Regions from separate parts of the Pantoea sp. E2023-21 genome, predicted to be linked through region 3. Evidence: predicted binding sites of a transcription regulator. Region 3 holds the regulator's gene; each other region holds the start of a gene.
What was found. Region 3 encodes CRP, which controls carbon source genes, mostly activating them, when cyclic AMP is high. Its sites were predicted from a motif close to ATGTGANNNNNNTCACAT; they were not measured.
Positions count from the first base shown of each region.

Region 1 (10,848 bases), 1.7 Mb from region 3:
CGGCAAATTGGTGGCCGGGAAATAGTCTTCGCGCGTTAAAATCAGCGACATGAGGAAACGCTCCAGTTATAGCATCTGCTGGCGCTCCGCTCTGGGCGCGCAGCCAAATTCTCGCTTGAACAGCGTGGAAAAGTGGTTACTGTCACCAAATCCACACTGATAGGCGATGTCTGTTATGCGCATATCGCTATGGCGCAGTAAATGCCGCGCCTGTAACAGGCGAAGCCGATTAAGGTAACGCTGCGGTGTATTGCCGGTTTGCTGCTTCATCTGGCGGTGCAGGGTGCGCAGCGACAATGAAAAACGATCGGCTAATGCATCCCACACAATCTCTTCACTGTAGTGCTCATTGAGCCAGTCGAGCAACCGATGCAAGCGTGCTTCCTGATCCTGAGATTGATCGTTGTGAGCCGCTTCGCGCAACAACACCAGCAGTTGCAGAAAAAGCTGCTCCTGACGTGCGTGACGCTCCAGTGACCACAACTCATGCTGCTTCATCTGCGTAACGATTTGCAGCGCCTGCGCCATCACTTTGTGATTAATGCGCCAGTGCGAAGCGTAATGGTCCTGTTCTTCGCGCGGCAATAGATCCTGCAAACCCGAAAGAAAACGGAATGCTGACGGACTGCGATACAACACATTGGTCAGACACAAATTTTCCGTTTGTTCATATAGGTGGCGATCGTGATCGCGTACGAAGCACACGCATCCCGCAGATAAGGCTTGCGGCTGACCGTTAAACACATGAATACCTGAACCTTGTTCAACCAACACAATTTCATGGAAATCATGATGGTGCTCGGGGAATGCCTGCTGCGGCACACGCGGTTCAATGGCGATGGCGTAATTCCCTTCAGGGAAGAAATCTGCGCTATGTAGAACGGTCATGATTCGCCTCTTGATTAACTTTACCGTTGCCGAGTCTACGCAGGCGCCAAGCACCTTACCTTGAATTTTCACCTTAGTGACGCAGGAAAATGGCTAATTTTTCAAGATCTCACCAGCGTTTAACGGAAATGCGGCAAGGCTCACAACTCTCTCCTTGTGTGGTTCTGTGAGCTTTCTCACGAACTTCTTTGTCAGTCTGCCAGCGACTATTACGCACTGGCAGTTAGGGGAAGGTGGCTAAAAGCAGAGATTTCTAATCTGTAGCCATCTCATCACAGGAAGAACACGCCATGAGTATGCGTAACATTGTTGCCATTGATTTAGGCGCATCCAGCGGGCGCGTGATGCTCGCACAATGGAGTTCAGCGAATCAGCAGATCAGCCTGCGTGAAGTTCGTCGCTTCACCAATCAGCGCGTGCGCCGTGCAGATTATGATTGTTGGGATTTAGACCGGCTGGAGCAGGAAATTCGTTTGGGGCTGGCCCAGCTAGATGATGAAGGCATTTTGCCGGACAGTATCGGCATCGATACCTGGGGCGTCGATTTGGTCTTACTGGATGCTAACGGCGAGCGTGTCGGCGAAGCGGTGAGCTATCGCGACAAGCGCACAGAAGGACACATGGCTCAGGCCATTAACGACCTCGGCAAAGGTGCTATCTATCAGCGCACCGGCATTCAGTTCTTGCCTTTCAACACGCTTTATCAATTGCACGCCCTCCATCAACAGCAACCAGATTGGCAGGCGCAGGTGCAGTATGCGCTGATGATTCCAGACTATCTGCATTATCGCCTTACTGGCCAGATGAACTGGGAATACACCAACGCTACCACCACCCAGCTGCTTAATATCCATAGCGGTGAATGGGACAGTGATTTGCTCGCCTGGGCAGGTGTACCCGCAAAATGGTTCGGCAAACCGACCTCACCGGGCAATACGGTAGGTTACTGGACCAGCGCCAGCGGCAACAAAATTCCGGTCATCGCGGTTGCCACGCACGACACCGCGAGCGCCGTTTTAGCAACCCCCTTAATGCAGGATGATGCCGCTTATCTCAGCTCTGGGACCTGGTCGCTAATGGGGATTGAGAGCCTGCAACCCTGCGTCAGCACTGCCGCGCTTAAAGCCAACATTACCAATGAAGGTGGGGCAGAAGGCTATCGCGTTCTCAAAAACATCATGGGATTGTGGCTGCTGCAACGTGTCTGCACCGAGCTGCAAATTACCGATCTCTGCGCGTTGATAACAGAAGCGGCACAGGAAATTGCCTGTAATGCGCTTATAAACCCAAACCACAGCCGTTTTATCAATCCAGACAGCATGGTTCAGGAGATTCAAAACGCGTGCGCCGAACAAAATATGCCCATTCCGCAGACGCCTGCCGCGCTGGCGCGCACCATTTTTGACAGTTTGGCCTTGCTGTATCGCCAGGTGATGGGTGAACTCGGCCAACTGCGCGCCGCGCCGCTGCGCCAACTGCATGTGGTGGGTGGTGGCAGTCAGAATCCGCTGTTAAATCAATTATGTGCTGATGCCTGTCAACTGCCGGTATTGGCAGGACCGATTGAAGCCTCGACGCTCGGTAACGTCGGCTGCCAGTTAATCGCCTTGGGCGAACTGCGTGACGTTAGCGATCTACGACGCTGCATTAGCCAAAACTTCCCGTTAGAAAAATTTGAACCGTTGAACAACAGCGCCTTTGCTGCCCATCAGGCACGCTTTGCGGCGCTAAGCCAACCTGCTAAGGAACTTGCATATGACTAAGCTGATTGAACAGGCCTTCGAACTGGCCAAACAACGCTACGCCGCAATTGGCGTGGATGTGGAACAGGTAATGGCGCAGCTGGATGGCATTCCGGTCTCGATGCACTGCTGGCAAGGCGATGACGTGCGTGGTTTTGAAAATCCGAACGGAGAACTGACCGGCGGTATTCAGGCCACTGGCAACTATCCGGGACGCGCCCGCAATGCCGATGAGCTGCGCGCTGATGTTGAAAAAGCGATGTCACTCATTCCAGGTGCAAAACGTCTTAACTTGCATGCAATTTATCTGGAGAGCGACAAGCCGGTCGAACGTGATGCGATTGAACCGAAACACTTCAGCAACTGGGTTGAATGGGCCAAAACCCATAAGCTAGGCCTTGATTTCAATCCAAGCTGCTTTTCACACCCGTTGAGCGCGGATGGCTTTACGCTATCACATGCCGACAAAGGCATTCGCCAGTTCTGGATCGATCACTGCAAGGCCAGCCGCCGTATCTCAGCACATTTTGGTGAGCAGTTGGGCACCGCATCCGTCATGAATATCTGGGTGCCGGACGGTATGAAAGACCTCACAGTCGATCGACTGGGACCGCGCCAACGCCTGGCGAGTGCGCTTGATGACGTGATCAGTGAAAAACTCAATCCCGCGCATCATATCGATGCGGTTGAGAGCAAACTGTTTGGCATTGGTGCGGAAAGCTACACCGTGGGTTCCAATGAATTCTGCCTCGGTTATGCCAGCAGTCGCCAGACCGCACTGACTTTGGATGCCGGCCACTTCCACCCAACCGAAGTTATTTCCGACAAAATCTCCACGGCCATGCTCTATGTGCCTCGCCTGCTGCTGCACGTAAGCCGTCCGGTTCGCTGGGACAGCGATCACGTGGTGATTCTCGACGATGAAACACAAGCCATCGCCACCGAGATCGCGCGTCACAAACTGTTCGACAAGGTGCATATCGGCCTGGACTTCTTTGATGCGTCTATTAACCGCATCGCGGCCTGGGTAATTGGTACACGCAATGCCAAAAAAGCGCTGCTGCGTGCGCTGCTGGAACCCACCGATCAGTTACGCAAGCTTGAGAGCGAAGGGGATTACACCGGACGTCTGGCGATGCTGGAAGAACAAAAATCGTTGCCGTGGCAAGCGGTGTGGGAAGCCTGGTGTCTGCGCCACGATGTCCCTGCTGATGCCAGCTGGCTGAGCGAAGTCCGTCATTACGAACAACAAACACTGCGTCAACGTTAAGGGACACACCATGCAAAATATTCTCTCTTCCGCTTTTGTTCAGGGAATGGTTAAAGCGACCAGCGACATGTGGTTGAAGGGCTGGGATGAACGTAATGGCGGCAACGTCAGCCTACGTTTACTGCCGGAAGAAGTTAAAGATTTCACCGGTGATTTCTATGCAGAGCCGCGCTGTATTGAACTGACAAAACCCGCGCCGGCGTTGGCCAATGATTGGTTCCTGGTCACCGGGTCGGGCAAGTTTTTCCGCAATGTACAAATCGACCCGGCCGATTGTCTGGCGCTACTGCAGGTGGATGACAAAGGCTTGTCATATAAAATCCATTGGGGGTTGAGTAACGGTGGCTTGCCAACATCAGAACTGGCAGCCCACTTCCAATCGCACAGCGTGCGCAAACAGATCTCAAATGGCGTTGATCGCGTCATTATGCACTGCCATGCCACCAACTTTATGGCGCTGAGTTATGTGGTGGATCTGGATTCCGCACGCTTCACACGCCTGCTGTGGGAAGGCAGCACTGAATGTCTGGTGGTGTTCCCGGATGGCGTCGGCATTCTGCCATGGATGGTGCCAGGCACTGATGGAATTGGTCAGGCTACGGCTGATGCGATGGCGAACCACAGCATTGTGATGTGGCCGTTCCACGGTATCTTTGGCGCGGGTCCAAACCTCGATGAGACCTTTGGCCTGATCGACACTGCGGAGAAATCCTCCGAAGTGGTGGTGAAAGCACTGTCGATGGGTGGAATCCGTCAAAGCATCACCACAGAGCAGCTGATCGCGTTGGGTGAACGCTTCAACGTCAAGCCGTGGCAAGCGGCTCTGCAGGCGGAACGCAGCGATGTTGCGTAAAGCCTTTGTGATGCAGGTGCATGCACACTGCCACGATGAGTATCTGCGCCGTCATACGCCAATTTGGCCGGAGTTGGCCGAGACGCTGAAGGCGCATGGCGCGCACAATTACGCTATCTGGCTGGATGGTGAACGCAATCTGCTGTTTGCCAGCGTGGAAATTGAGTCTGAAGCGCGTTGGGAAGCAGTAGCAAAAACAGAAGTGTGTCAGCGCTGGTGGGCATCAATGAAGGATTTAATGCCATCTAAACCGGATAACAGCCCGGTGAGCGCGCCATTAACACCGATGTTTTTCCTACCTTAACGCTCGTTCGCCTCACGCGTAGTATTGAGGCCATAAATTCAGGCCGACAGGGAAGTCGGCCTGAATTTTATTGGGTGCTCAATTCACAATATCCCGCGAGAGCGGGCCAGATTGCCATTTGTGTATCCACGATCTGGTCAAGATCGCTGCGATTAGCACCTTCACGAGCACGCACGGACATTCCCTGCAGTAAGCACGCGAGATAGCTGGCTAAGATTGCACTATTGGCACATTGCGGTAACTCGCCGCGCTGCTGCCGGGTATCAAGAAATGCTTTCAACGCGGATTCCTGCGCATGATGCTGCTGCGCCAGCATTTGCGCCACTTCTTGTGAACCAGAAGAAAGTGCGCTCGAGGTACAAATGAAGAAACAGCCTGCTGGCTTATCACATTCAGTGAAGCACGCGGCAGTTGCACGAAAATAAGCTTCAATAGCCGTTTTCACATCTAATGCATCATCATTCAATACTGCGTTACGCTGCGTGCTAAACGTTTCAATATATCGCTGCATCGCCGCACGGAATAAACCTTCTTTATTTTCAAACTCAGCATAAAGCGTTGGGGCTTTAGCGCCGGTTGCGTTAACCAAATCGGACAACGAAGTGCCTTCATAGCCATGCGCCCAGAACAACATCAATGCCTTGTCCAGGGCATCGTTGCGATCAAACACCTTCGGGCGGCCGCGCGTTTTCCTGTTCACCACATCGTTAACTTCTGTCATTGGGCACCTCAAAGCTAAGTAACACCCAATTAAATTACCGATCATTAAATAAATATGCAAGCGCAGCGCGAAATGAGCCTGTGCGTTTTTATCCGTTCGTGCTTTTGGCTGACGAAAGCACCCAAATGGATAAGTCAAAAAGGGCCGCGAAGCCCATAATCACGCCACTTTCAATTTAAATAACGACCATTAATAAAATGATTGACGCGCGCACCCTTTCAGCAGTAGCATTTAATTAACGGTTGTTAACTTAATTATGACCGACCCCAATTCATCTGTTTAAGAGAGCAAAATTATGAAAAGCATCAAACTGACCCTGGCCGCATTAGCATTGTCTTCAATCGCGTTTGGTAGCATGGCTGCAGACCTGGTAAACGCAGCGCCGCTGAATCAACAACAAGTTGGCGTGATTAGCGCATCGGGCAGCACCAACCTGACCTCGCTGGAGAATCAGCTAGCGGAAAAGGCCAATGCTGCCGGAGCAAAGTCTTTCCGCATCACTTCGACCTCTGGCAACAACAAGCTAAATGGCACAGCAGTAATTTATAACTAAGAGAATAGTGCGGAGTGCGATGAAGCATTCCGTGAGAAGTGATTAAAAGGCTTCAGAAGATACACCTTCTGAAGCCTTTTTTTGTTATCCGTTGGTACGGAGTTGCGGGTAGCGACGGAAGATAGCGATACACCACAACAGTGCGGCAAGGCCAATGATGCCGCCGACGTTACCGACATCAGACATTTGCATATGCAGACTGACCTGGTTGCCCAGCAGCGCACCCGCGCCGATACCGATGTTATAAATACCCGAAAACAGGGACATCGCGACGTCTGTCGCATCCGGTGCCAGCGCTAAAACGCGTACCTGCATCGCCAACCCAATCATCATCATTGCCATGCCCCAAACGATGCACAACACGGTGATCGCGGCGGGACGGACTGCGGCAAACACCAGCAAGCCCATACATAGCGTGATCATCGCAATCGCGGCGATCAGCATTGCCGAAGGAAATTTATTCCCCAGCGTACTAAACAACACGCTGCCGATAATTCCCGCCGATCCAAACAGCAGTAAAAGCAAGGTGGTGAAATTATCGTCGGCATTGGCAACAATCTGCATAAAGGGTTCGATGTAGCTGTAAGCGGTGTAATGTGCCGTCACCACTACCGTGACCAAAATGTACATCGCCACCAGCGCCGGACGGCGGAATAGCATCGGCACGCTGCTCAGTGACCCGGTGTGCTCGCTCGGCAGACGCGGCAGTATGCGCATTAGCAAGATCATCAACACCAGGGCGGAAAGGCCGATCATGCCGAAGGTGGTGCGCCAACCAAGATATTGACCAACGATACGACCAATCGGCACGCCCAGCACCATCGCCAGCGCGGTACCGGTTGCCAGCATACTCAGTGCCTGCGTTTTTTTCCCCGCCGGCGCCACGCGAATCGCTAGCGAAGCGGTAATTGACCAGAAAACGGCGTGCGCTAAGGCAATACCGATACGTGAGATAACCAGTGAAGTGAAATCCCATGCCACGGAAGAGAGCACATGGCTGGCCACAAACACAATGAAGAGCACCGCTAACAGCAAGCGTCGCTCAATGTTGCGGGTTAGCAACATCAACGGCAGCGACAATAAGGCCACAACCCACGCATAGATAGTCAGCATGATGCCGACGTCAGCAGTTTTCATGTCATAGCTGGCGGCGATATCCGACAGCAGGCCGACCGGTACGAATTCTGTGGTGTTAAATACAAAAGCAGCAATGGCCAGCAATACAACGCGTAGCCAGGCCGTTTTACGGGAAACAGTAGTAGATTGCATGGATTTCAAATCTGTCAGACGGCGAGTGAAAGGGCGAGGTGGCACCCCATAAAGTGACCTGAGTCACAAATTGACGCTATTGTGGAGCATTAATGAGCGGAGGGAAACCGTTTGTCGGGATTTTATTACTGAATATTTTTTATCGCGAAAGTGGTTGTTAATAGCCTGAGGTTATTAGGCTTTCTGCTTACAACGCGAGAGTGACTTAGAGCGATAGCAGTGGGAAAGAGGCGACTGGACCCGACGACGGTTTTGCAGCGTTAAGGTCCAGTCATTATTACATTTAAATTTATTGTTATTGTGTAACGCCTCAGTCGTGCTTAACAAAAGAGCTTAAGCACATGGCCATTCTCAAATCATGATTATCAGAGTCGCACCATGTGTTTTAGTGCCACGCTATTTTGAGTCGTCATGTTTTTTTTTACATTAACCGGACAGCAATGCTCGCAGCCCAGCGCGCTGGCATAAAATTTACGGGCTTGCTGAATGGCGGCATTTGGCGTGTAAAAAGTACCAAGAAAACGGCGTACCTCATCGGCGGGCAAGAACGGGCAACCCGTTGCATGTACTACATGGTTGTCGTTATAGCCGGCGTGCTTATCGACGTAATAATAGCGTTCCATCTAACGTCCTCATTGCTGTGAAATAATAAAAGTCTAACTATTGTTGGAATGGAATGAATTATAGCGATGAATGGACGTTTTGTTTTATCTGGGACTGTGAGATCGGCCCATGGCGTGATTGAGAGAAGAGAACGGGGCACATCAGCCCCGTTTAACAGATGAAAGGTATTACAGTTTTCGGCACTGCAAACGCCAACCGACCAGCAAAGCCATTAATAATAGCAGGCTAATGAATGCGGTTACGCCCATCCAACCGTAACTGTGCCAGAACACGCCGCCCAACGTACCCGCCACGCTGGAGCCAACGTAATAGCTGAACAGATAGAGTGAAGATGCCTGGCCTTTAGCACGACGCGCACGCGGGCCAATCCAGCCGCTGGCAACAGAGTGTGCCGCAAAGAATCCGGCGGTGAACAGCATCATGCCGGGCAAAATCAGCCACAGTGAGTCAAACGCTGTCAGCAGCAATCCCGCTAGCATAATCGCAGTAGCGCCGATCATCACGGGAGCGCGCCCAAAGCGGCTGGTCATCGCACCCGCTTTCGGGGAACTCCATGAACCCGTCAGATAGACCACCGAGAGCAAACCCACCACTGCCTGGCTCAGCGACCACGGCGCGCTTAGCAGGCGATAACCGATATAGTTGAACAGGGTGACGAACGCGCCCATCAGCAGAAAGCCTTCAGCAAACAACAGCGGCAGACCTTTATCGCGCCAGTGCAGACGGAAATTGATCAGCAAACTGCGCGGACGTAATGAGGCCGGACGGAAATGACGTGACGCGGGCAAAATTTTCCAGAACATCAGCGCGCCCGCCAACGCGAAGCAACCAATGACGCCTACCGCAACGCGCCACGAGAAGAAATCGGTCAATACACCGGTTAACAAGCGTCCGCTCATGCCGCCTATCGAGTTACCGCTAATATACAGTCCCATGGAAAAGGCGATGACGCGCGGATGAATCTCTTCACTTAGATAAGTCATGCCAACGGCAGCAACACCGCTCAGCGATAACCCAATCAGCGCGCGCATCAGCAAAATCCCTTGCCAGCTGCTCATGGTGGCGGAAATCAAGGTACAGATGGCGGCCAGCATTAACGCGGTAACCATTACCGATTTACGCCCAATCGCATCCGACAGCGGACCAGTAAACAGTAAGCCCAGTGCCATTAAGCCGGTCGATAACGAGAGAGAAATGCTGCTTTGCGCCGGGGAAACGCCAAATTGCTGCGAAAGCACCGGCAGAATGGGCTGCACGCAATAGAGCAGGGCGAAAGTAGCAAGGCCGGCGGAGAACAGGGCCAGCGTCACGCGCATAAACTGCGGCGATCCGCGTTCAATCCATTCTGAAGGGGTTGTAGCTGGAGCAGGCTTTACGGATAACTCGTCTTCATCGAGTATCACCGCCTGGGAAGAGCGACTCACGGAACATCCTCGTTTAAGCAATCATGGCGTTACTGTAGGAAAGGGATAATAGGTTGTACAATATATTAATAATCTCAAATAAGACGTTTAAAATATGAATATAGAGTTGCGCCATTTACGCTATTTCATTGCCGTCGCGGAAGAACTGCATTTTGGGCGGGCCGCGCAGAGACTCAACATTTCGCAGCCGCCACTAAGCCAGCAGATTCAGCAACTGGAACAGGAAATTGGCGCGCAGTTGTTTACCCGCACCAATCGCAGCGTACAAATCACGCCCGCCGGTGCGCTGTTTTTACAGGATGCGCGAGCCATTTTGCTGCAGGTCGAACAGGCTGCCCGTCGCGCTGCGCGCGTGCATACGGGACAGGAAGGTGAGTTGCGTATCGGCTTTACCTCCTCAGCTCCCTTTACCGGCCTGGTTTCAGATGCGTTGTATCAATTCCGCCAGCGTTGGCCGGAAGTGCACATTCAGATGCAGGAGAACAACACGCGGCAGCAACTGGCGCCTTTGCACGATGATCGACTGGATCTTGGCGTGATGCGCAATACGCCGCTGCCCAACGATTTGCAGCACCGCGTATTACTGCGCGAACCGCTGTGTGCGGTGGTGCATTGGGCGCATCCGCTGGCCGATGCTGAGTCGATTTCTATTCAGGCGTTAACCAATGAGCCATTTGTGTTTTTCGATCCGCAGGGTGGCACCGCGTTATACGGTGAAATCCTGGCGCTGCTGCATCGCTATCAAATTAAACCCTTTATTACTCAGGAAGTGGGCGAGGCGATGACTATTCTGGGCCTGGTGGCAACAGGGCTGGGCGTGTCGATTCTGCCGGCGTCATTCCGTCGGGCGCGTCTGGCCGATGTGGTGTGGATCCCTTTACAGGAGAGTGACGCGATTTCTGAGGTTTGGTTGGTCTGGTCGGCGACGCGAGAACCAACGGCGCAAATGACCAACATGATGTCGCTGATGCTGCAAAACGCGGAGAATTAACCCAACGCATTAAGTTGGGTGCAAAGTTTATGTGCGATAAATCACATTTCTAATCAAATATTTGACGTTCCCAGCCAATCTGCATCACCATAGCTGTTGTTTATTTAGAAGCGCGAAAATAATGGGAGTAGGGCGTGAATCTGTACAGTCAACCTGGTCATATTGATCAGATAAAACAGACCAACGCAGGTGTGGTTTACCGACTGATT
Region 1 covers NZ_CP195344.1:1,183,245-1,194,092, reverse strand. Annotated here, with positions in the region: gene rhaR (HTH-type transcriptional activator RhaR) at 1-51, opposite strand, end outside; gene rhaS (HTH-type transcriptional activator RhaS) at 67-888, opposite strand; gene rhaB (rhamnulokinase) at 1,179-2,651, shown strand; gene ACRQ84_RS05680 (L-rhamnose isomerase) at 2,644-3,900, shown strand; gene rhaD (rhamnulose-1-phosphate aldolase) at 3,911-4,753, shown strand; gene rhaM (L-rhamnose mutarotase) at 4,743-5,057, shown strand; gene ACRQ84_RS05665 (TetR/AcrR family transcriptional regulator) at 5,125-5,778, opposite strand; gene bhsA (multiple stress resistance protein BhsA) at 6,074-6,331, shown strand; gene ACRQ84_RS05655 (sugar transporter) at 6,416-7,600, opposite strand; gene ACRQ84_RS05650 (hypothetical protein) at 7,966-8,223, opposite strand; gene ACRQ84_RS05645 (MFS transporter) at 8,392-9,648, opposite strand; gene ACRQ84_RS05640 (LysR family transcriptional regulator) at 9,743-10,639, shown strand; gene mlc (sugar metabolism global transcriptional regulator Mlc) at 10,774-10,848, shown strand, end outside.
Region 1: ACRQ84_RS05655 (sugar transporter) is a predicted target of CRP. The motif match lies at 7,652-7,669, and genes of this name have one in related genera.

Region 2 (10,848 bases), 160 kb from region 3:
TCCTTCTCGCTGAATCGCGCTGCCCTGACGCGCCCGATAATTTTGCGTATGACCCTGCGCGGCGAAATAGCGCGCCAGACACGCATTGGCGCTGCCGGTTACCGGATCTTCGGTCAAACTGCCATTTTCAACCAGCAGCGCACGCACTTCATACTGCTCGTTCTCATCCGACGGTAATGCCCCAAAAATCGCCGTGCCGTTAACGTCGGCATGTTGATGCAAACGGTGTAAATCCGCTGCTGACGGCACCACATCCAGCACCGCTTGCGCACTACTCATGGGAACCAGCAACCAGCGAATGCCCATATCGACAATGGTCGGCGATTGGCTGAGATCGAAAGATTCACTGTTCAGCGCGCTGCTCATCAGCGCATCGCTAAAGGGCGTTAGGGTTGCAGCGGGTGCCGCAAACGCCAGCGCGCCGTCGGCGCTAATATTCACCTCCACCAGACCCACGCCGCACTCTTGCACGATTTTGCCCGGTGTTATTAACGGCCAACCGGCTTCCAGCAGCGCATGTGCGGTGCCTAGCGTCGGATGGCCGGCAAACGGCAGTTCGCCTTCGACAGTAAAAATGCGCACGCGGTAATCCGCTGCCGCATCCTGTGGTGGCAGCACAAAGGTGGTTTCCGACAGATTGGTCCAGCGTGCAATCGCTGCCAGCTGCGCGTCACTCAATCCCTGTGCATCCATAATCACCGCCAGCGGGTTCCCTTTAAACGCCGATGAGGTAAACACATCCACCTGTTTAAATGCGACCTTCATTGTTATTCCTTCCTCGTTGAGGTTGTCTGAAATCCGGATTTACATCCTGTCGATTGCGAAAGGCCAGCAACAGGACTATGAATAGATTAAGAATTCTGGAATCGGAGTCCGCAATGCTAAAAGTTCTCGGCCGTACTTCTTCAATTAACGTGCGAAAAGTTCTGTGGTTGTGCGCAGAACTCGATATTGCGTACGAATTAGAACCCTGGGGTGATGATCCACAATCGCTGCACTCGCCCGAGTTTATGGCGCTCAATCCCAACGCAATGGTCCCGGTGATTATCGAGGACGATTTCGTGCTGTGGGAATCCAACGCCATTCTGCGCTATCTCGCCAACAGCAACGGCGGCGAATGGCTCTATCCCGAGAATCCCCGCGCGCGCGCGCCGGTCGATCAGTGGATGGATTGGCAAGCCACCGAACTCAATACTTCCTGGCGCTACGCGTTTATGTCGCTGGTACGTAACTCGCCAGCGCACCAGGATCCCCGCTTGCTGGCTGCGGCCGTCAAAGGCTGGACGCACACCATGAATATTCTCAACCAGCATCTGGAGAAAACCGGGCGCTATGTGGCGGGCCGCAATTTCTCGCTAGCCGATATTCCGGTTGGGCTGGCGGTGAATCGCTGGTTTGAAACGCCGCTCGAGCATCCCAACTTCCCGGCGGTGCAGACCTACTATGAGCGTCTGACCGAGCGCGAGCCTTACACCACCTGGGGTCGCAACGGCAAACCCTGATCCTGTCCCGGCGCGAGGCCTGTCATCTCACAGGCCAGTGCGCCAGTGCGCTGTAACGCCCATGTATAACGCTCATCGAACGGATAGCAGCAAGAGAGCCGCAGCGCGTGTTTGTAGCGATCGCTCAGGGAGTAGAGCGCGCCGGGCGTCACACAGATTTGCTCCTGCAACAGACGATGAAACATCTCCACGGTATCGATATTTCCCGGCAGTTCTACCCAAAAAACAAATCCGCCGCGCGGCAGGGTAGCGCGCGTGCCTTGCGGGAAGTGGCGCGCCAGAATACCGCGCGCTGCATCCAGATTCGCCGCATAGCGCCGACGCAGCGTACGCAGATGATGATCGTAACCGCCGCTGGCAAGAAACTCGGCCAGCGTTTCACTCAACAAGCGTGATTCTGCCATCGATGAAACCGCTTTGAGGTGGGCGATAATGTGATGAAAACGCCCGGCGGCGGTCCAGCCGATGCGAAAATCCGGCGCCACGGTTTTGGTAAAACTGGTGCAGTAAATCACCCAGCCATCGCTATCAAAGGCCTTCACTGGCGGCGACAGCGGCCACTCAAACTGCAGTTCGTCATACAAACCATCCTCCAGCAGCGGAACGTGGTAAGTATTCACTAACTTTGCCAGCCGCTTTTTGTTCTCCAGCGGCATTACATATCCCAGCGGATTCTGTGCGCCAGGCATGGCGATCACCGCCTGAATCCGCTTCTCTTGCAGCAACATCTCCAGTGCATCAAGCGACAAGCCCTGCTGCGGATCGGTCGGAATTTCCAGCGCCTTAAGCCCCAGCGAAGCCAGCAGCGGGAACAGGAAGAAATAGGTTGGCGATTCCAAACCAATGCAATCACCGGGTTTGGTCACCGCGCGCAGCGCCAGCTGCAATGCTTCCATGCAGCCGTGGGTGAGAGTAATTTCCTGCGGCGGCAGATTAATGCCGTTATGCAGCGCGCGGCGCGCAATCTCCTCACGTAAGCGCTCACTACCAGGCGGAAGCGCGTAGCGTCCGATAATGTCAGGGTTCTGCCGCAAAATTGACGCAGTAATGCGCCCCAAACGAGCGGCGGGATAAAAGGTGCCATCCTGCGGACAGGCCAATGAGATATTGGTGTAATCCGGATTATTTTGTGCGGCGAATACCTGCTCAATTAACTCCAGCTTTTGCGCGCTGGGATCGTTGATTTTTGTGGTGAGCGGCTTAACCGGGCGCGTCACGGCGGGCAGCACGCCACGCACGTAATAGCCGGATTGCGGACGCGATTCGATCAGGCCGCGATCTTCCAGAATTTGCCACGCATTGAGCACGGTATTGATGCTGACCTGATGCGATTGCGCCACGCGACGGATCGCCGGCAGCCGTTTGCCCGGTTTTAGCGTGCCCTGATGAATCGACTCGGCAAAACTGTCGACCAGCTGCTGATACAGCGTTTGGCCGGATGAGAGTGGAAGGGACACAAAAGCCTCCGCGCGCAATGGATACAATTCATTTTTGAGACAACTGTATCCATTACAATAGTGGTTTTGTGTCTCTGTTTCCATTGCTGCGTCCGCATTAGCATGAAGGCATTATTGGTTCTCAAGGAAGTGCATCATGCTCGATCCCTCATTCTTCAGTTATGTCACCGTTATGTCGATCACGCCAGGCCCCAACAACCTGCTGCTGGCGACCTCCGGCGTAAACTTTGGCTTTAAGCGCACGCTGCCGATGCTATTTGGCATTTTGGTGGGTTGCGCGATACAGATGCTGTTGGCGAGTGTGGCGTTGGATGTATTGCTGCACTGGATGGGCGCGATTCGCCTGCCGCTAACGATTGTCGGTTGCAGCTACTTGCTGTGGCTGTCGTGGAAGATTTTCCGCGCCGGCGCGCCGCAGCTGCGCGAACGGCCGCGCCCAATGACGCTAATAGGCGGCATCTGTTTTCAGGCGGTAAATCCAAAGGCCTGGCTGATGGTCACCAACGTGGCGCTGATGTACGCCAACAGCAACGGCGTATTAACCGTATTACTGGGCTTCGCCGCATTGAATTTGCCGTGTATTTTGATTTGGGCCGCGCTGGGCGACCGCCTGCGCAACCATCTGCAAGTCGCGTGGAAACGCCAGGCGTTTAACAGTTTGATGGCGTTATCGCTGGTGGCGACAACGGCCTGGATGCTGTATGACGCGGTACTGCTAAGTTAGTGATTTCAGTGCGCATGAATGCGCACCCTACATTGTAGGGTCGCCATTCATGGCGACCTGGGTTGATGCTACCTTATTACTTCCCCACCACGTGCGCCGTTTCGCGCGCTTCATCGTTCGCGGCATCCGGGGTAATCACCGGCTCGTAGTCGAGTTGCAGTATCCGGCTGGTATCGGCCAGCACTTTTTCGGTCAGCGCCACATCGCCGTTCAGTTTGCGACCCCACGAAGGGATCACCATGCGAATTTTGGTCTGCCATTCTGGGGAACGCATCTGTTCTGGGAATACTTTCGCCATCAGCTCAAGCATAATCGGCGCGGCGGTTGATGCGCCCGGCGATGCACCCAGTAAGGCCGAAATTGAGCCATCTTCAGACGTTACAACTTCCGTACCAAGGCGCAACACACCGCCTTCTTTAGCATCGTTCTTAATGATCTGCACGCGCTGGCCGGCAGTGACTAAACGCCAATCTTCCTGTTTCGCCTGCGGCACATAAGCGCGCAAGGCTTCCATACGATCGCTGTCACTCTGTAATACCTGATCAACCAGATATTTCACCAGATCGAAACTCTTCAGCCCAACTTGCACCATCGGTTTGAGGTTGCTGCCGTTCATCGCGCCGAACATATCCAATAATGAACCTTGTTTAAGGAACTTAGTGGAGAAGGTGGCGAATGGGCCAAAGAGCAGCACTTGTTTGCCGTCCAGCACGCGGGTATCGACGTGTGGCACCGACATTGGCGGTGCGCCAACGCTGGCTTTACCGTACACCTTCGCCATGTGCTGCTTAACGATTTCCGGATTTTCCGTCACAAGGAATGAGCCGCCCACCGGGAAACCGGCGTAGCCTTTCACTTCAGGAATGCCGGATTTCTGCAGCAGTGGCAACGCCGCGCCACCCGCGCCAATAAACAGCTGGTGCGTAGTCAGGACGCGGTTTTCCCCGCTAGCCAGATTATGCAGGCTCACCTGCCAGCGGCCATCGCTCAGGCGCTTAATATCACGCACTTCCTGACGTAAGCGCAGGCGGAAATTGGCTTTCTTCTCTAAAGAAGCAATCAGCTGACGCGTCACTTCACCGAAGTTCACGTCGGTGCCCATTTCGGTCCAGGTCGCGGCGACTTTTTGCTTGCTGTCACGTCCGTTCATCACCAGCGGAATCCACTGTGCGATTTGCGCGCGGTCTTCTGAGTAATTCATGCCGCGGAACAGCGTACTTTTCTGCAGCGCATTGAAGCGTTTACGCAGGAACTCAACGTTATCGTCGCCCCAGACGAAACTCATGTGTGGCGTACTGTGGATAAAACTTTTGGGATTACGCAGGTTGCCTTTCTGAACGTGATAGGCCCAGAACTGACGCGACATCTGGAACGATTCGTTAATCGCCACCGCTTTAGCGATGTCGATGCTGCCATCCGCTTTTTGCGGCGTATAGTTCAGCTCCGCCAATGCGGCGTGACCGGTGCCGGCGTTGTTCCAGCCATTAGAGGATTCAACGGCCACATCATCGAGGCGTTCAACCATCTCAATCGACCAGTCAGGCTCCAGATCTTGCAGCCATGCGCCCAAGGTCGCACTCATCACGCCTGCGCCAATCAGCAGTACGTCGACATCTTTCCGTTCCTGAAGGTTTGCGCTTTCCTTGCCAGCGGCGGCGAGCGCCAGATTTACCGCAGTAGTACTCATGAGGCGACATCTCCTCTCTCTGTTGACCTGAAGCTCAACAGGTTCGCAGGCGAAATAGCCGCGCTTCTTTCGAGCGCGTGGCGCTATCTCTCAAAGGTTAAGACTCAGGTATAAGTCATGGGGACGATAACGGTTAACTGCACGTTATGCATATGCATTCGAATATAACATTCTCGTATCGGAATTAAACGTTTGTTTATTTTTTAAAGGCGGAAATGATTCAGCATAAGAATTAATCAGCTCAACCCCGCGGTCATAAGGGATTTTTATCTCTTAATCAGACGCTTAGGGTAAAATATTTGTTGCGTTATTGTGAGTGATTGGAAGGCGGGAGTAAACGGCCGGTGAGCTGTATCACACTTTAATGAATTGATAATTAAAGAATTAACACAAATTGATTATTTATGCGGATTTTATGTTGCTCGATATTTCGCCTTTTCGTGTAAAACTAATGTTACATTTTTGTGGTGATGATTTTGGGCGCGACGCGGCGTACCCTTCAGAAGAAAAATGCATCACCTGACTGAAAAGTAATCAACGCGAACGTCGACGCCACAAGAAGCGAATCACGAAAAACTCAATCGCGCCCAGCAGCAAAAACCACAAACTAAAGACGATGGTATACAGCTGATTAACATCCATCAGATGCAAACTTTCTTGTAACTGTTTAGCCAGCTCAATGCCAAATGAGGGCGCAGGCAACAGCAGGGCGGAGAGAAAGCCCAGCAGCAGAATGCCACCAGGGATAATCAGCGTTTCGAACGGGTTATTCATGGTCATTTTCCAAATCAGTTAGCGCGGGCATTAGCGCATAAAACGGCGGCGTGGTGCAATCCCCATGCCGATTCGCTCTAAGAAATTTCTTCTATTCCATTCACTTAGCGTCAAAATGAGCTTTAGTTAAGAGTTATAGCCTTTGCTATACTTAAATCCCTGATTTTACTGTCTTTTTTTTGGCGTTTTTGCGTGTTAGACTGCGCGCACTTTTTCATTACTGAACAATAAATGCGGAGAAGTAGCGGCTTTACAGCCTGTTCCGCGGCATTGATTGAAAACCCATGACATTTATCGCAACCCTTATTCTGGCCTTTGGTATGTCAATGGACGCTTTCGCTGCAGCATTGGGCAAAGGTGCATCATTGAATCGCCCGAATTTTAAAGAAGCGCTGCGTACCGGATTGATTTTTGGTGTCATTGAAATGCTGACGCCGCTGATTGGCTGGGCGATTGGCCTGGCGGCCAGCCGCTACATTATGGCGTGGGATCACTGGGTGGCGTTTGGTCTGTTAAGCGTGTTGGGCGGTCGTATGATGATGGAAGGCTTTCGTCAAACCGCTGATGAGCCTTGCGAAGCGCCGCAGCGTCACGGTTTTATGGTGCTGGCGTTAACCGCCGTTGCCACCAGTCTTGATGCGCTGGCGGTCGGTGTCGGTCTGGCGTTTTTACAGGTAAATATCATTATGACCGCTGTCACCATCGGCGCCGCCACCACCATAATGGCGACTACCGGCGTAATGGTCGGCCGTTTTATCGGTCCGGTGATGGGCAAATGGGCGGAAGTGCTGGGCGGGGTGGTGCTGATCAGCATTGGCTGCACCATTTTAAGCGAACACATGGGTTGGTTTAACTAACGATGCTGCTGCCTGGTGCGCATAAATGCGCACCCTACAATTTCAACTGCGCCTGCTGTAGGGGCGCCATTCATGGCGACCACCGCAAATCCCCAATAAATCCCCATTCTGTGATCCACTTCAAAAATATTTGCGGTAAAAACGCTCAGGAGTTATACTTTTCGCGTATTTATTCAACATTTTTTGAACCAGGTGCCTTATGAAACGCTTTTTCCGCAACGTGTTCCGCTCCTATGTTGAGACGTTTAAACACGTACCGCCAGGTGCATTAAATTAATGCACCCCGCCAGATACCCTCGATAATCGCGGTCAGGGATCGACCTGTGGTTATCAACTGTTTTCTTATCTCTCGCACTACGCCTCCCACCCTTTTCTTCCTAACGCATTGATATATCCCTTCAGCCATCACATTTCGATCTGCCTATAGCCTGAGGTTATACCTCGCCACTAAACAAGCATTCGTCACCCTTTCTCCAGCATGAAATAGTCAGTTCAGGCCCTATAAACCGTCTGAAACGAGAAACATCATGCTGATCCCACAACCTTATTTACTCTTCCTCGGCGACGTAACCGATCCACTGGCCGCTAAAACCGCACGCGGCATTCATGTCTGGCGTCCAGAACAGTGCGTTGGCGAAATCAAACTGCCCGGCTGCACCGTCAGTCTTGGCCTTGAAGAACTCGATATCGCCGCCGCCAAAGCGCGCGGTGCTAAAACGCTGGTGCTCGGCACCGCCAACGCCGGTGGTTATCTGCCCGCGCATTGGCTCGACACGGTCAAAAGCGCCCTTACCGCGGGATTGAATGTCGCCAGCGGTTTGCACCATCGTTTAGTCGATGAGCCGGAATTGGTGGCATTGGCCAAAGAGTTTGGTGTGGAGCTGTTCGACCTGCGCCACATGCGTCCAAAACTGAATGTGGGCAGCGGTAAAAAGCGCTCAGGTAAGCGTGTACTTACTGTTGGTACGGACTGCTCCGTTGGCAAGATGTATACCTCGCTGGCGCTGGAAGCGGCGATGCGCGAACGCGGCATGAAAGCCGATTTCCGCGCCACCGGGCAGACCGGCATTTTGGTCGCAGGGGAAGGCATTGCAATTGATGCCGTGATCGCCGATTTCATCGCCGGTGCGGCCGAAGCGCTGTCGCCAGCCAATGATGCCGATCACTGGGATATTGTTGAAGGTCAGGGTTCGCTGTTCCATCCTTCTTATGCTGGCGTCAGCATGGGACTTATCCACGGTGCGCAGCCGCATTGGCTGGTGATGTGCCACGAAATGGGCCGCCCACATATGCGCCATCTGCCGCATCAGCCGATGGTTAGCCTGAAAGATTGCGTTGAAGCCAACCTGCGCGCCGCGCACGTCACCAGCGACGCGGTACAGCTGGCCGGTTTCGCTATCAACACCTCCAACTACAGCGAAGATGAAGCGCGCGCTTACTGTGCGGAAATCAGCGCGGAATTTGGCGTACCCGCCACTGACCCGGTGCGTTTCGGCATCGCGGATATCGCCGCGCTGCTGCAGGAGCGCGGCTAACATGCGGCGCATGCAGATTGAAGTGCTGGAGCTGCCGCTGGCGCGGCCGTTCGCTATCTCACGCGGTACACGCACCGCAGTGACGGTGATTCGCGTGACGCTGGAGCAGAATGGCTTTATTGGCCGCGGCGAATGTACGCCAACGCCGCGCTACGATGAAACGCCAGAAAGCGTCAACACCGAACTGGACGCGCTGCGCGCCGACATTGAAGCGGGCTTGAGCCGTCTCGATCTGCAAAGCCGTTTGTCCGCCGGTTCAGCGCGTAATGCGCTGGACTGCGCGCTATGGCGTCTCGATGCCGCGCTGGCGAAACACACGCTGTGGCAACAGTGCGAACGCCGTCAGCCGCCCTCGGTGATCACCGCCGAAACCCTCAGCCTCGATTCCATCGCGAACATGGCCGCCGCCGCTGCCGATGCGGTATCCCGCGGTGCCATCCTGCTGAAAATCAAACTCAACCGCGACGAGATTCTGGAAAAAGTCGCCGCGATTCGCCAGGCCGCGCCGCGCGCCACCTTAATCATTGATGCCAATGAAGCCTGGTCGGGCGTGGATTTGCCCAGCCTGCTCAACGCGCTGGTCAGCTTTAACATCGCGATGGTCGAACAGCCGCTGCCGGCGGGCCAGGATCAGGAACTGCAGCGTTTCGCGCACCCGATTCCGGTCTGCGCCGATGAGAGCTGCCATACGCGTGAAGATATTGCGCAGCTGCGCAACCGCTACGAGATGATCAACATCAAGCTGGATAAGTGTGGCGGTTTGACCGAAGCGCTGGCCATGGTGGAAGAGGCACAGAAGCTCGATATGCGGCTGATGGTGGGCTGCATGCTCGGTTCATCACTGGCGATGGAGGCGGCATTACCGGTAGCGATTGCCGCTGAGCATGTCGATCTCGATGGCCCAATTTGGTTGGCCGCCGACAGCTCGCCCTTCCTTTCTTATGCTCAAGGCCAAATCTGGCTGTAACCCGCACGCGGAGCAACGATGACGGACACTTTACTTACCCCCAACGCCGCCAGCGTTGCCGGTTCACCACCGGTGCTCGCGATTCAAGACCTTAGCGTCAGTTTTCGCGGCCGCAGCGGCGAAAATCAGGCGCTGAAGGGCATCAGTTTTAACATTCACCAAGGCGAAATTGTCGCCGTGGTGGGCGAAAGTGGCTCGGGCAAATCGGTCACCTCGCTGGCCGTAATGGGCTTGCTGGCGGCCTCCGGACGCATCGATCGCGGCAGCATGCAATTTCGCGATCGTCAGGGCAAAGCGCATCAACTGGCCAACCTGAATGAAACGCAGCGCCGCGCCTTGCGGGGTCGTGAGATGGCGATGATTTTCCAGGAGCCGATGACCTCACTCAATCCGGTGCTGCGCGTTGGCGATCAGCTGACCGAAGCGCTGCGTGACCACCAGATTTGCGACAAAAGCCAGGCCGATGCGCGTGCGCGTGAACTGCTGCGTCAGGTGCGCATCGCCGATGTCGATCGCGTGATGAAAAGCTACCCGCACTCGCTGTCGGGCGGAATGCGCCAGCGCGTGATGATTGCTCAGGCGCTGGCCTGCGATCCACAACTGTTGATTGCCGATGAACCGACCACCGCGCTGGATGTCACGGTGCAGGCGCGCATTCTGCACATCCTGCGTGATCTGCAACGCGAGAAACAGATGGCGGTGCTGTTCATCACTCACGATATGGGCGTGGTGGCCGAAATTGCCGATCGCGTGGTGGTGATGCTGCGTGGCGAAGTGGTTGAACAGGGCAGCGTGACGGAAATTTTCAATGCGCCGCAGCATCCTTATACCAAAGCGTTACTCGCGGCCGTGCCAAAACTCGGCGATATGCGCGAACACGCGTGGCCGCAGCGTTTTCCGCTATTGGGTTCCCAGACGGAGGAAGACAAAGGCGAGCAGCGCACCGCGCGCTATGACGAAACGCCGCTGCTGGATGTGCGCGGTCTGAAAGTGTACTACCCGATTCGCAGCGGCATTTTCTCGGCGCTGACCCATCAGGTCCACGCGGTGGAGCAGATCGATTTCAGCCTGTGGCCCGGTGAAACCCTGGCGATTGTTGGCGAAAGTGGCTGCGGAAAATCCACCACCGGTCGCGCGTTGATGCGGCTGATTAACAGCGATGCCGATAGCATCCATTTTCAGGGCAATGAAATCGCCAACCTGAAAGAGGCGCAGTTCCAGCCGCTGCGCCGTGAAATCCAGATGGTATTTCAGGATCCGTACGCCTCACTCAATCCGCGTTTGACCGTTGGTTTCACCATTGCCGAACCGCTGCTGCTGCACGGCATGGTGAAGTCGCTGGAAG
Region 2 covers NZ_CP195344.1:3,056,474-3,067,321, reverse strand. Annotated here, with positions in the region: gene ACRQ84_RS14440 (PhzF family phenazine biosynthesis protein) at 1-765, opposite strand, end outside; gene ACRQ84_RS14435 (glutathione S-transferase family protein) at 879-1,502, shown strand; gene ACRQ84_RS14430 (aminotransferase-like domain-containing protein) at 1,469-2,959, opposite strand; gene ACRQ84_RS14425 (LysE family translocator) at 3,096-3,683, shown strand; gene mqo (malate dehydrogenase (quinone)) at 3,760-5,370, opposite strand; gene ACRQ84_RS14415 (DUF1158 domain-containing protein) at 5,905-6,144, opposite strand; gene mntP (manganese efflux pump MntP) at 6,429-7,001, shown strand; gene azuC (stress response protein AzuC) at 7,201-7,278, shown strand; gene dgcN (N-acetyltransferase DgcN) at 7,529-8,536, shown strand; gene dgcA (N-acetyl-D-Glu racemase DgcA) at 8,538-9,503, shown strand; gene ACRQ84_RS14390 (ABC transporter ATP-binding protein) at 9,522-10,848, shown strand, end outside.
Region 2: azuC (stress response protein AzuC) is a predicted target of CRP. The motif match lies at 7,110-7,127, and genes of this name have one in related genera.

Region 3 (10,848 bases):
AGGCAGCGCGCCAGGCAAAATGACAAAGCGCAGCAACTGCCAGCGCGATGCGCCAAGAGCCTGCGCGGCACGAATCCGCACCTGCTGCGCATTCTTCACGCCGGCCAGCGTCGATAAGGTCACCGGGGCGAAAATCGCCAGATAAATCAGTAAAATTTTCGAGGTTTCGCCGATGCCGAACCAAATCACCATTAGCGGCAAATAGGCCAGCGGCGGCACTGGGCGATAAAGTTCGATCAGCGGATCAAGCAAGCCGCGAATCGCCGGGCTCAGGCCCATGGCGATGCCCACCGGAATGCCAATCAGCGCGGCAAAGAACAGCGCCACCAGCATGCGCGCCAGGCTGGCACCTAAATGCTGCCAAAGCGTAGCGTCCATAAAGCCTTGCGGGCTGGCGATCAATATTAGCTTCTGCAGCACCACTTGCGGCGGCGGTAAAAACAGTGGGGCAACTAAGCCCAGCGCCGTTATGCCCCACCACAGCAGCAGCAACAGGCCTACGCTCAGCAAGCTGAGTGAGAACTGGCGGGAGAACGGCCAGCGCAGTCCACCACGACGCGGCTGGGTTTTCTCATCAAGCAACGCACTCATATAAATGCCTCACGCTGGGAAAACACTTGATTCAGTACATATTCACGACGCTCGATAAACGCCGGATCGGATTTGATGCTGCGGCATGGTTCCCCGGCCGCAAAGCGCTGACCAAAATCAAGTTTCAGACGCTCCACGACGCGGCCCGGTCCCGGTGACAGCAGCACCAGTTCGCTGGCGAGGAACACCGCTTCTTCGATGTCATGGGTGATCAGCAGAATCTGTTTGCCAGTCTCTCGCCACAGCGTCAGCAGTAAGGTTTGCATCTGTTCACGGGTAAAGGCGTCCAGCGCACCAAACGGCTCATCTAACAGCAGCAACTGCGGATCAGCCGCCAGCGCACGCGCAATCCCCACGCGCTGACGTTGCCCCCCAGAGAGCTGCCAGATAAAACGCTGCTCTGCACCTTCAAGTCCCACTTTGCGGATTAAACGGCGCGCAATGGTATGACGCTCCACCTTCGCCATCCCCGCCAGTTGCAAACCGAACGACACGTTATCAATCACGTTGCGCCATGGCAGCAATCCTTCATTTTGAAACACCACGCCGCGCTCGGCACCCGGCCCTTTCACCACTTTGCCATCCAGCATAATGCTGCCAGATTCCAGCGGCAGAAAGCCGGCGATCAGGTTGAGCAGCGTGGTTTTTCCGCAGCCGGAGGGGCCTAACACCACCAGCAGGTCTCGGCTGCCCAACTGCAGGTTGATGTCCTGCAGCGCGGGTTGTCCGGCATAACGCGCATTGAGATGGGTGATGTTGAGCATAGGGCCTCCGGTTATTTTGCTAAGGGCGCAACGAATCGCGTCGTGACGAAGCTGCTGTAATCGTTGTCCGCCGCAGGCACTTTGCCCTGCTCTTTCAGGAAGTTGGCGGTATCCACAATGGCCTTGTTTACCGGCTTGCCGAGCTGCTCAACCTGCTGTTGCGCGGTCAGATACGTGTTGCCTTTCACCAGCACCGGTACATCCGCTTCCGGTACACCGCTCAGACGCGCCAGCTTGCTCAGGTTGTCTGACTGCTTCAGCCATTGTTCCGGATTGGCAATATAAGCTTGCTGCGCTTCAACGGCGCTTCGGGCAAAGGCGGTGACGATGTCTGGATGCTGCTGCGCGAAGTCCTTACGCACCACCCACACATCCAGCGTTGGCGCGCCCCACTTGCCGACCTGCGAAGAATCCGTCAGCACGTTGCCATCTTTCTCCAGCTCATTCACTGCCGGAGACCAGACGTAAGCACCGTCAATGTCACCGCGTTTCCAGGCGGCAATAATCGCTGGCGGCTGCAGGTTGACTAACGTGACTTGTGAAGACTTGATGCCCCAATGCTTGAGCGCGGCGAGGAAGCTGTAATGCGTCGTCGAGATGAACGGTACGGCGATGCGCTTACCAATCAGGTCTTTAGGATCTTTGATGGTTTTCTTCACCACCAGCGCTTCGGAGTTACCGAGCTGTGAGGCCAGCAGGAAAGCTTCAATTGGCAGCTTTTGCGTGGCGGCGACCGCCAGCGGGCTTGAACCGATATTGCCAATCTGTACGTCGCCCGATGCCAGTGCGCGCAACACGCTGGCACCGCTATCAAATTTGCGCCAGTCGACGGTGGCACCGCTCTCTTTGGCGAAAGTATTATCCGCCTGCGCCACTTTGGCCGGTTCAGCCGACGTCTGGTATGCCACGGTAACGTTGACCGCTTGCGCCTGGAACGCCATCAGGGCCAGAGCCGCCGCGACCGCCGTTATTGTTTTTTTCATCGCCATCATCATTCACCCCAATGTGTTTTTGTCTGGGCAGTTTCTCCAGCGACAGTAATTTCATAAAGGAATTAAAAATTATCCCTAATGCCGATCTGTTCTTAGATCAACATCGGGCAAGGCTATGCAAAAAACACAAATGGAAAGAAGGTAGAAATCGATAAATATGTCACGCGCTCACATTACGTCTGTGATATTGATAGACTTCTCATTTTTCACCTTTCACTTGCGGTCCTAAATACATGTCGATTGAAAAAGTCGCGCACCTGGCTGGCGTGTCAAAAGCCACTGTTTCACGGGTTTTGAACCAAAATCCCGGCGTGCGCCCGGATACGCGCGCCAAAGTGCTGGCAGCCATCGACATCTGCGACTATCAGCCCAATTTGCTGGCGCGCCAGTTGCGCACCGCGCAAAGCCATATGTTGTTAGTGTTGATCCCCGACATTACCAATCCCTTCTGCTCGCGTGTGGTTCAAGGCATTGAGGCGGAAGCGGAAGCGCAGGGTTACCACATTCTGTTGTGCAACTCAGGATCACAGCTGCGACGCGAAGCGGCCTATATTGCGCTGCTCACCGGCAAGGTGGTGGATGGCGTGATCACCATGGACGCGGCCGGCTGTTTGCAGGAGCTGAAAGCGCTGATTGGCGATGCGCCTTGGGTGCAGTGTGCGGAATACGATCCATCGATCGAAGCGTCCAGCGTGACGATTGATAATAAAGAAGCGGCCTTCGAAACCGTGCGTTATCTGGCGGAGAAAGGCCGCCGCCGTATTGCACTCGTGAACTGCGATATGCGCTACCTCTACTCTCATCAGCGTGAAGAAGGTTATCGCGCGGCGCTGGAGCAGTTGGATCTTACGTGGGGGGGCGTGGCCTACGCCGAGAATATCACCTGCGAAGCGGGCAGCGCGGCATTGCGTGAACTGCTGTCGCAGCCGGAACGTCCTGATGCCGTGTTTGCGGTCTCTGATGTATTGGCTGTCGGCGTCATCCACGCAGCGTTGGAAGCGGGGTTGCGCGTACCAGAGGATTTAGCGGTGGTGGGATTTGATGGTATCAACTTTACCAGCAGCCTGAATCCGCCGCTGACGACCATTGAGCAGCCAATGAATCACATGGGGGCACGCAGCGTGCAATTGCTGCTGCAGCGCATCCGGCAGCCGAACTCACCGGTGGTGCAGGAAGTGTTGCCGTGGAAGCGCGTAGAACGCGCTTCCAGTTAACTCAGCGCCAAATCAGCAACACGCACGCGGCAGTGAGTAAACCCATCGCCAGATTGAAGATTTTCCACGCGCGTGGGCTGCGCAGCAGACGTCCAATCAGCGAGCCAAAGCCCATCCAAATCACGCCAGAGACCACGTTCACCAGCGCCATGCCGATGCTGATCGCCACCACCGAATGCAGATATTCGCTGCCTGCCAGGCTAAAGCTCGCCACCGCACCCAGCGCCATCAGCCAGGCTTTCGGGTTGATCAGCTGCAGCAAACCGCCTTGCCAGAACGGCATTTGCTTCACCGTAACCTCATCGGTTTCCAGCTTTTCATACTCGGCGGTGGCGATTTTCCACGCCAGCCACAGCAGATAAAGGCTACCGGCAATTTTCAGGATCAGATGCAGTGAAGGATAAAGCAGGATAAGACCGCCAATGCCAAATGCCACCATCAGCAACATGACTTGCATGCCGATCATGATACCAATGAGCAGCGGAAGGGTGCGCAGGAAGCCAAAATTAGCACCCGAGGCCGTAAGTAACATATTATTGGGCCCGGGCGTGATGGCCGCGACCCAGAGAAAACCTAACATTGATAAAAAAAGACTCAGTTCCATGTATATTCGGGTGCTCCTCACCCAGTAAAGCGAACAACCCATCGAAGCTATCAGCGACTTATGCATCAGACAAGCCTTTACCCAAGCTATTTTGATCGCCCCAGCGGCGAGCGCTTTAAACCACTGCGCGGATTCACTAACGCGCATCTGCAAACGCTGCTGCCGCGCATTCTACGTCGCCGCGTTACCTTACGTCCGCACTGGCAGCGTCTTGACCTGCCGGACGGCGATTTTGTTGATTTAGCGTGGAGTGAAGACCCGGCGCAGGCGCGTCATAAGCCGCGCATGGTGATGTTTCACGGTCTGGAAGGCAGCTTTCGCAGTCCCTACGCGCACGGCCTGATGCAGGCGTGTCAAGCGCGTGGCTGGCTGGCGGTGGTAATGCACTTCCGCGGCTGCAGCGGCGAACCGAACCGCTTAAAGCGCATCTATCACTCCGGTGAAACCGAAGACGCAACCTACTTTCTTAACTGGCTGCAGCGCGAATGGGGCACCGTGCCAACCGCCGCCGTCGGCGTATCCCTGGGCGGCAACATGCTCGCTTGCCTGCTGGGTCAGCAAGGTCACGATGTACCGATTGATGCGGCCATTGCCATCTCGGCGCCGCTGGCGCTCGAGCCATGCAGCACCAAACTGGATGTCGGCTTCTCGCGTTTCTATCAGCACTATTTGCTGACGCGGCTGAAGAAAAACGCCACGCGTAAATTACACGCCTGGCCCGGCACGTTGCCGGTCGATCTCGCCCAACTGCGCGCTTTTCGCCGCTTACGCGAATTTGATGATGCGATAACCGCACGTGCGCACGGTTTTATTGACGCGAACGACTATTATCAACGTGCCAGCGCGATGCCGCTGCTGACCGGCGTGCGTAAACCGCTGCTGATTATTCATGCGCAAGACGATCCCTTTATGACCGATGCGGTTATTCCGCAACCTGACCAGCTTTCAGCATCGATTCAGTATCAACTGACGCAGCAAGGCGGCCACGTTGGCTTTGTCGGCGGCACCTTGCTTAAACCGAAAATGTGGCTGGAACAGCGCGTACCCGATTGGCTCTCAACGTATCTGGATGTGTAATTGTGATTATTCCCTGGCAAGAACTCGAAGCGGACACGCTGGAAAACCTGATTGAAACCTTTGTGTTACGCGAAGGTACTGATTATGGCGAGCAGGAACGCAGTTTACTGCAAAAAGTTGCCGACGTGCGCCGCCAGCTGGAGCGTGGCGATGTGGTGCTGGTGTGGTCGGAACTGCATGAATCCATCAATATCATGCCAAAAGGTGAATTCCGCGGCTGATGCACCCCGCGGCAATTCGTGGTAACAATGCTCATCGCCGGACCTCACAGGGAGCTCTGTTATGTCAGCCAGGCATCCAATTATTGCCGTTACCGGTTCCAGCGGCGCCGGAACCACTACCACCAGCCTTGCCTTCCGTAAGATTTTCCAGCAGCTGAATTTGCATGCAGCGGAAGTAGAAGGTGACAGTTTCCATCGCTTCACGCGTCCGGAAATGGACATGGCGATCCGCAAGGCGCGCGATCTGGGTCGCCATATCAGTTACTTCGGCCCGGAAGCCAACGACTTCGGCTTGCTTGAGCAGACGTTCAGGCATTACGGCCAAACCGGTTTGGGCGAATCGCGTAAATATTTGCACACTTACGACGAAGCCGTGCCGTGGAATCAGGTGCCGGGCACTTTCACCCCCTGGCAACCGCTGCCGGAGAACACTGATGTGCTGTTCTATGAAGGCTTGCACGGCGGCGTGGTCACGCAGCAGCAAAATGTCGCAGAGCATGTCGATTTGCTGGTTGGCGTAGTCCCGATTGTTAATCTTGAGTGGATTCAGAAGCTGGTGCGCGACACGGGCGAGCGCGGTCATTCGCGTGAGGCGGTGATGGATTCGGTGGTGCGTTCAATGGAGGATTACATCAACTTCATCACGCCACAGTTCTCACGCACCCACATTAACTTCCAGCGTGTGCCAACCGTTGATACGTCCAACCCATTTGCGGCACGCGAAATTCCGTCGCTCGACGAAAGTTTCGTAGTGATTCATTTCCGCGGTCTGGAAGGCATCGCGTTCCCCTATCTCCTGTCGATGATTCAGGGATCGTTTATCTCCCACATCAATACGCTGGTGGTGCCGGGCGGAAAAATGGGACTGGCGATGGAGCTGATTATGCTACCGCTGGTGCAGCGACTCATTGAAGGGAAGCGGATTGAGTGAGTGTCATTGGTCGCCATGAATGGCGACCCTACGAAATGAGAGCGTTTTGTAGGGTGCGCATTAATGCGCACCTGCCAGCATTAAAGCGCGATCACTTCGTAGCTATGCGTAATTTCCACGCCTTTGCCCAGCATGATCGCCACCGAGCAATATTTTTCCGCTGACAAATCAACCGCGCGTGAAACCGCCTTGTCGCTTAACGCTTTGCCGCTGACGATGAAGTGCAGATTGATGCGGGTAAAAATACGTGGCGCTTCTTCGCGACGTTCTGAAGTGAGTTTCACTTCGCAATCGGCGACATCGCTGCGCCCTTTTTGCAGGATCGACACCACATCAATAGCGCTACAACCGCCCGCCGCCATCAGCACCATCTCCATTGGACTTGGCGCTTTATCACCGGAATTACCGTCCATTAATACCTGATGGCCGGATGAGGATTCTCCGAGAAAGGTCAAACCTTCCACCCATTTCACTCGTGCCTGCATTATTCTTTCTCCTGAAGAGGCGGTTTTGCCGCCAGAGTACGCTTTCACCTGACAAACAGCAATCCAGAGTAATCCCCCTTCTGCTGAAGCGAGACAACACAAGACAGCTCGCTAAAGCTGTGCTACAAACAGTGCTGAAAATATTTTCGTCATTACAGACGAAGGCGGGAAGAATCAAAAGCGTAGCTTAAGAGTCCACCCGGAATAATTTTTCCTTTACTGGAAACGCTCGACGATTAAACCGCCTGACAGGGAAAAATGCCCCCTGTATTTTGGGCACGATTACAACAGAGGATAATAGCGAATGGTTCTCGGCAAACCGCAAACAGACCCTACACTCGAATGGTTCCTGTCCCATTGCCATATTCACAAATATCCATCCAAAAGCACGCTCATCCATCAGGGTGAGAAAGCGGAAACGCTGTACTACATCGTGAAAGGTTCCGTAGCGGTACTGATTAAAGATGAAGAAGGCAAAGAGATGATTCTCTCCTATCTCAATCAGGGAGATTTTATCGGCGAACTCGGTCTTTTCGAAGAAGGCCAGGAACGCAGTGCTTGGGTGCGTGCGAAGTCTGCCTGCGAAGTGGCTGAAATTTCATACAAAAAATTCCGTCAGCTGATTCAGGTAAACCCGGATATTTTAATGCGACTTTCGTCGCAAATGGCGCGTCGTCTGCAAGTGACATCTGAGAAAGTGGGCAACCTTGCCTTCCTCGATGTGACCGGACGTATCGCGCAAACGCTGCTAAATCTGGCCAAACAGCCAGATGCGATGACTCACCCGGACGGGATGCAAATCAAAATCACCCGTCAGGAGATTGGTCAGATCGTGGGCTGCTCACGCGAAACCGTGGGTCGTATCCTGAAAATGCTGGAAGATCAGAATCTGATCTCCGCACACGGTAAAACCATCGTCGTTTACGGCACCCGCTAATTTCTTCTCACCCACGGCGTGATGGCAACATCGCGCCGTTTCTATTTGCGATGAGCTGATGTGGCGCCGAATCATCTATCATCCTGAAGTTAACTATGCGCTGCGGCAAACGCTGGTGCTGTGCCTGCCTGTGGCTCTCGGCTGGCTGTTTGGCGATCTGCAAAAAGGTCTGCTGTTCTCGTTAGTGCCTGCCTGTTGCAATATGGCGGGGCTGGATACGCCGCACAAACGCTTCTTCAAACGCCTGATTGTAGGGGGTTCGCTGTTTGCCACCGGCAGTTTCCTGATGCAAATCCTCACCGCGTACCAAATTCCGCTGCCGCTGATTTTGCTGGCGCTGCCGCTGCTGATTGGCGTGACCGGTGAAATCGGCCCACTGCATGCGCGCCTGCTCCCCGCGACGTTAATCGCCGCCATCTTTACGCTCAGTTTAGTGGGACGCATGCCGATGTGGGTGCCGCCGCTGCTCTACATAGGCGGCACGCTGTGGTACGGCTTGTTCAACTGGTTCTGGTTCTGGCTGTGGAAAGAGCAGCCGATGCGCGAATCGCTTAGCCTGCTGTTCCGTGAGCTGGCCGATTATTGCGATGCCAAATACACCTTACTGACGCAGTTGACCGATCCGGAAAAAGCGCTGCCCCCCCTGCTGGCACGCCAGCAAAAGGCGGTCGATCTCATCACGACCTGCTACCAGCAAATGCACATGTTGTCGGCCAGCCGTGATAACAGCCACAAACGTCTGACACGCGCTTTTCAGGTGGCGCTGGATTTACAGGAACACATCTCGGTGAGTTTGCATCAGCCCGAAGAGGTGCAAAAGCTCGTGGAGGAGAGCCACGCCGAAGCGGTGATTCGCTGGAACGCCAAAATCATCTCAGCCCGGCTGCGCGTGCTGGCCGATGCGATCCTCTACCATCAATTACCCGATCGTTTTCACATGGAGAAACAGCTCGGCGCGCTGGAGAAAATTGCGCGCCAGCATCCGGATAATCCGGTCGGCAACTTCTGCCTGTATCACTTCAGTCGCATCGCCCGCGTGTTGCGCACGCAGAAGCCACTCTACACACGTGACCTGATGGCCGATCGCCAGCGCCGTTTGCCGCTGTTGCCGGCGTTGCGCAGTTATCTGTCGTTCAAATCTTCCGCGTTACGCACCGCCGCTCGTTTCGCCGTGATGCTGATGTTTGGCAGCGCGTTGGCGCTGTTCTTCAACATTCCCAAACCTTACTGGATTCTGATGACCATCATGTTCGTCAGCCAGAACGGCTACAGCGCGACACGCGTGCGTATTCAGCACCGTGCGCTGGGCACCTTTGCGGGTTTGCTGATCGCTGCCGCCTCGCTACAGCTGGCGGTGCCGGAATCGATCACGCTGCTGTTTATGCTGGGGATCACGCTGGCAAGTTATCTGATCACGCGGAAATATTATGGCTGGTCGATGATTGGCTTCACCGTCACCGCAGTGTATTCGCTGCAGCTGCTGTCACTTAACGGCGCGCAATTTTTACTGCCACGCATGATGGATACCCTGATGGGCTGTTTGATTGCCTTCGCCGGGATGATTTGGTTGTGGCCGCAGTGGCAAAGCGGGCTGCTGCGCAAGAACGCACACGATGCGCTGGAAGCGTATCAGGATGCCTTGCGACTGTTGCTGGGACCGGAACAGTCGCCCGAGAAACTGGCTTATCAGCGCATGAAGGTTAATCAGGCGCACAATGCGCTGTTCAACTCATTGAACCAGGCATCGAGCGAGCCGGGCTTTAACCTGCAATATCTAAAAGATATGCGCATGTGGGTAACGCACAGTCAGTTCATTGTCGAGCATATTAACGCCATGACGATCCTGGCGCGCGAACACACCATGTTGACGGCGAAGCTGGCAGAACGTTATCTGCAATCCTGTGAAATCGCGCTGCAGCGTTGTCAGCAGCGGCTGGCATATGACGGGCCGGGCAACGACAGTAATATTCTGGAGGCGCCGGAGAATCTTAATGAAGGGCCGGTGACGATTGTCGAACAGCATGTGAAGCGGATCTTGCAGCACCTTAACGTCATGCACACCATCTCTTCACTGGCGTGGAGCCAGCGACCGCATCATGGTCGCTGGCTCAAGGTGTTACGTCCTAAAGCGGATTAAGCGGCCAGTACCTTTTCAATCGCGCGGGCGAAACGCGTCATGCCTTCGGCGATATCGGTAGGTTCAATCACCAGTGACGGCACAAAACGAATCACATCGGTGCCCGCAGTGAGAATCATCAGCCCTTCCGCTGCGCAAGCGTTGAGAATGTCACGCGCTTTGCTGGCAAACTGCGGCTTCAGCGCGGCCCCCATCAGCAGACCTTTGCCGCGAATCTCGCTAAAGATAGCGAATTTGCTGTCGATGGCTTGCAGCGCTTCAACAAATTGCTGACGACGTGCTTCTACACCTGCCAGCACTTGCGGCGTGTTGATGATATCCAACGCGGTTTCGGCAATCGCACAGGCCAGCGGATTGCCGCCGTAGGTGGTGCCGTGTACGCCCGGCGCCATCACCGAGGCAATTTCGTTGGTAGTCAGCATCGCACTCACCGGGAATCCGCCGCCCAGCGCTTTCGCGGTGGTGAGGATATCGGGCTTAATGCCGTAATGTTCATAGCTAAACAGTTTGCCGCTGCGGCCCATGCCGCTCTGCACTTCATCCAGCACCAGCAACGCATGGTGTTCATCACAGAGCGCGCGCAGACCTTGCATAAATTCTTGCGTAGCCGGCACAACGCCACCTTCGCCCTGAATCGGCTCGACCACGATGGCGCAGGTATGATCGTCAATCACCGCTTTGACCGCCTCAAGATCGTTGAACGGCACATGCACGATATCCGCCGGTTTTGGACCGAAACCATCGGAGTATTTCGGTTGGCCACCAACCGACACGGTAAACAGCGTGCGGCCGTGGAAGGCATTGTGAAAGGCGATGATTTTGCTTTTGAACGGGCTGTGTTTTTTACAGGCGTAATAACGCGCCAGCTTGAATGCCGCTTCGTTGGCTTCCGCAC
Region 3 covers NZ_CP195344.1:2,896,892-2,907,739, forward strand. Annotated here, with positions in the region: gene tauC (taurine ABC transporter permease TauC) at 1-591, opposite strand, end outside; gene tauB (taurine ABC transporter ATP-binding subunit) at 588-1,355, opposite strand; gene tauA (taurine ABC transporter substrate-binding protein) at 1,367-2,347, opposite strand; gene ACRQ84_RS13675 (LacI family DNA-binding transcriptional regulator) at 2,581-3,561, shown strand; gene ACRQ84_RS13680 (LysE family translocator) at 3,563-4,165, opposite strand; gene ACRQ84_RS13685 (hydrolase) at 4,226-5,242, shown strand; gene ACRQ84_RS13690 (YheU family protein) at 5,245-5,463, shown strand; gene ACRQ84_RS13695 (phosphoribulokinase) at 5,525-6,394, shown strand; gene ACRQ84_RS13700 (OsmC family protein) at 6,475-6,879, opposite strand; gene crp (cAMP-activated global transcriptional regulator CRP) at 7,184-7,816, shown strand; gene ACRQ84_RS13710 (YccS/YhfK family putative transporter) at 7,875-9,953, shown strand; gene argD (bifunctional acetylornithine/succinyldiaminopimelate transaminase) at 9,950-10,848, opposite strand, start outside.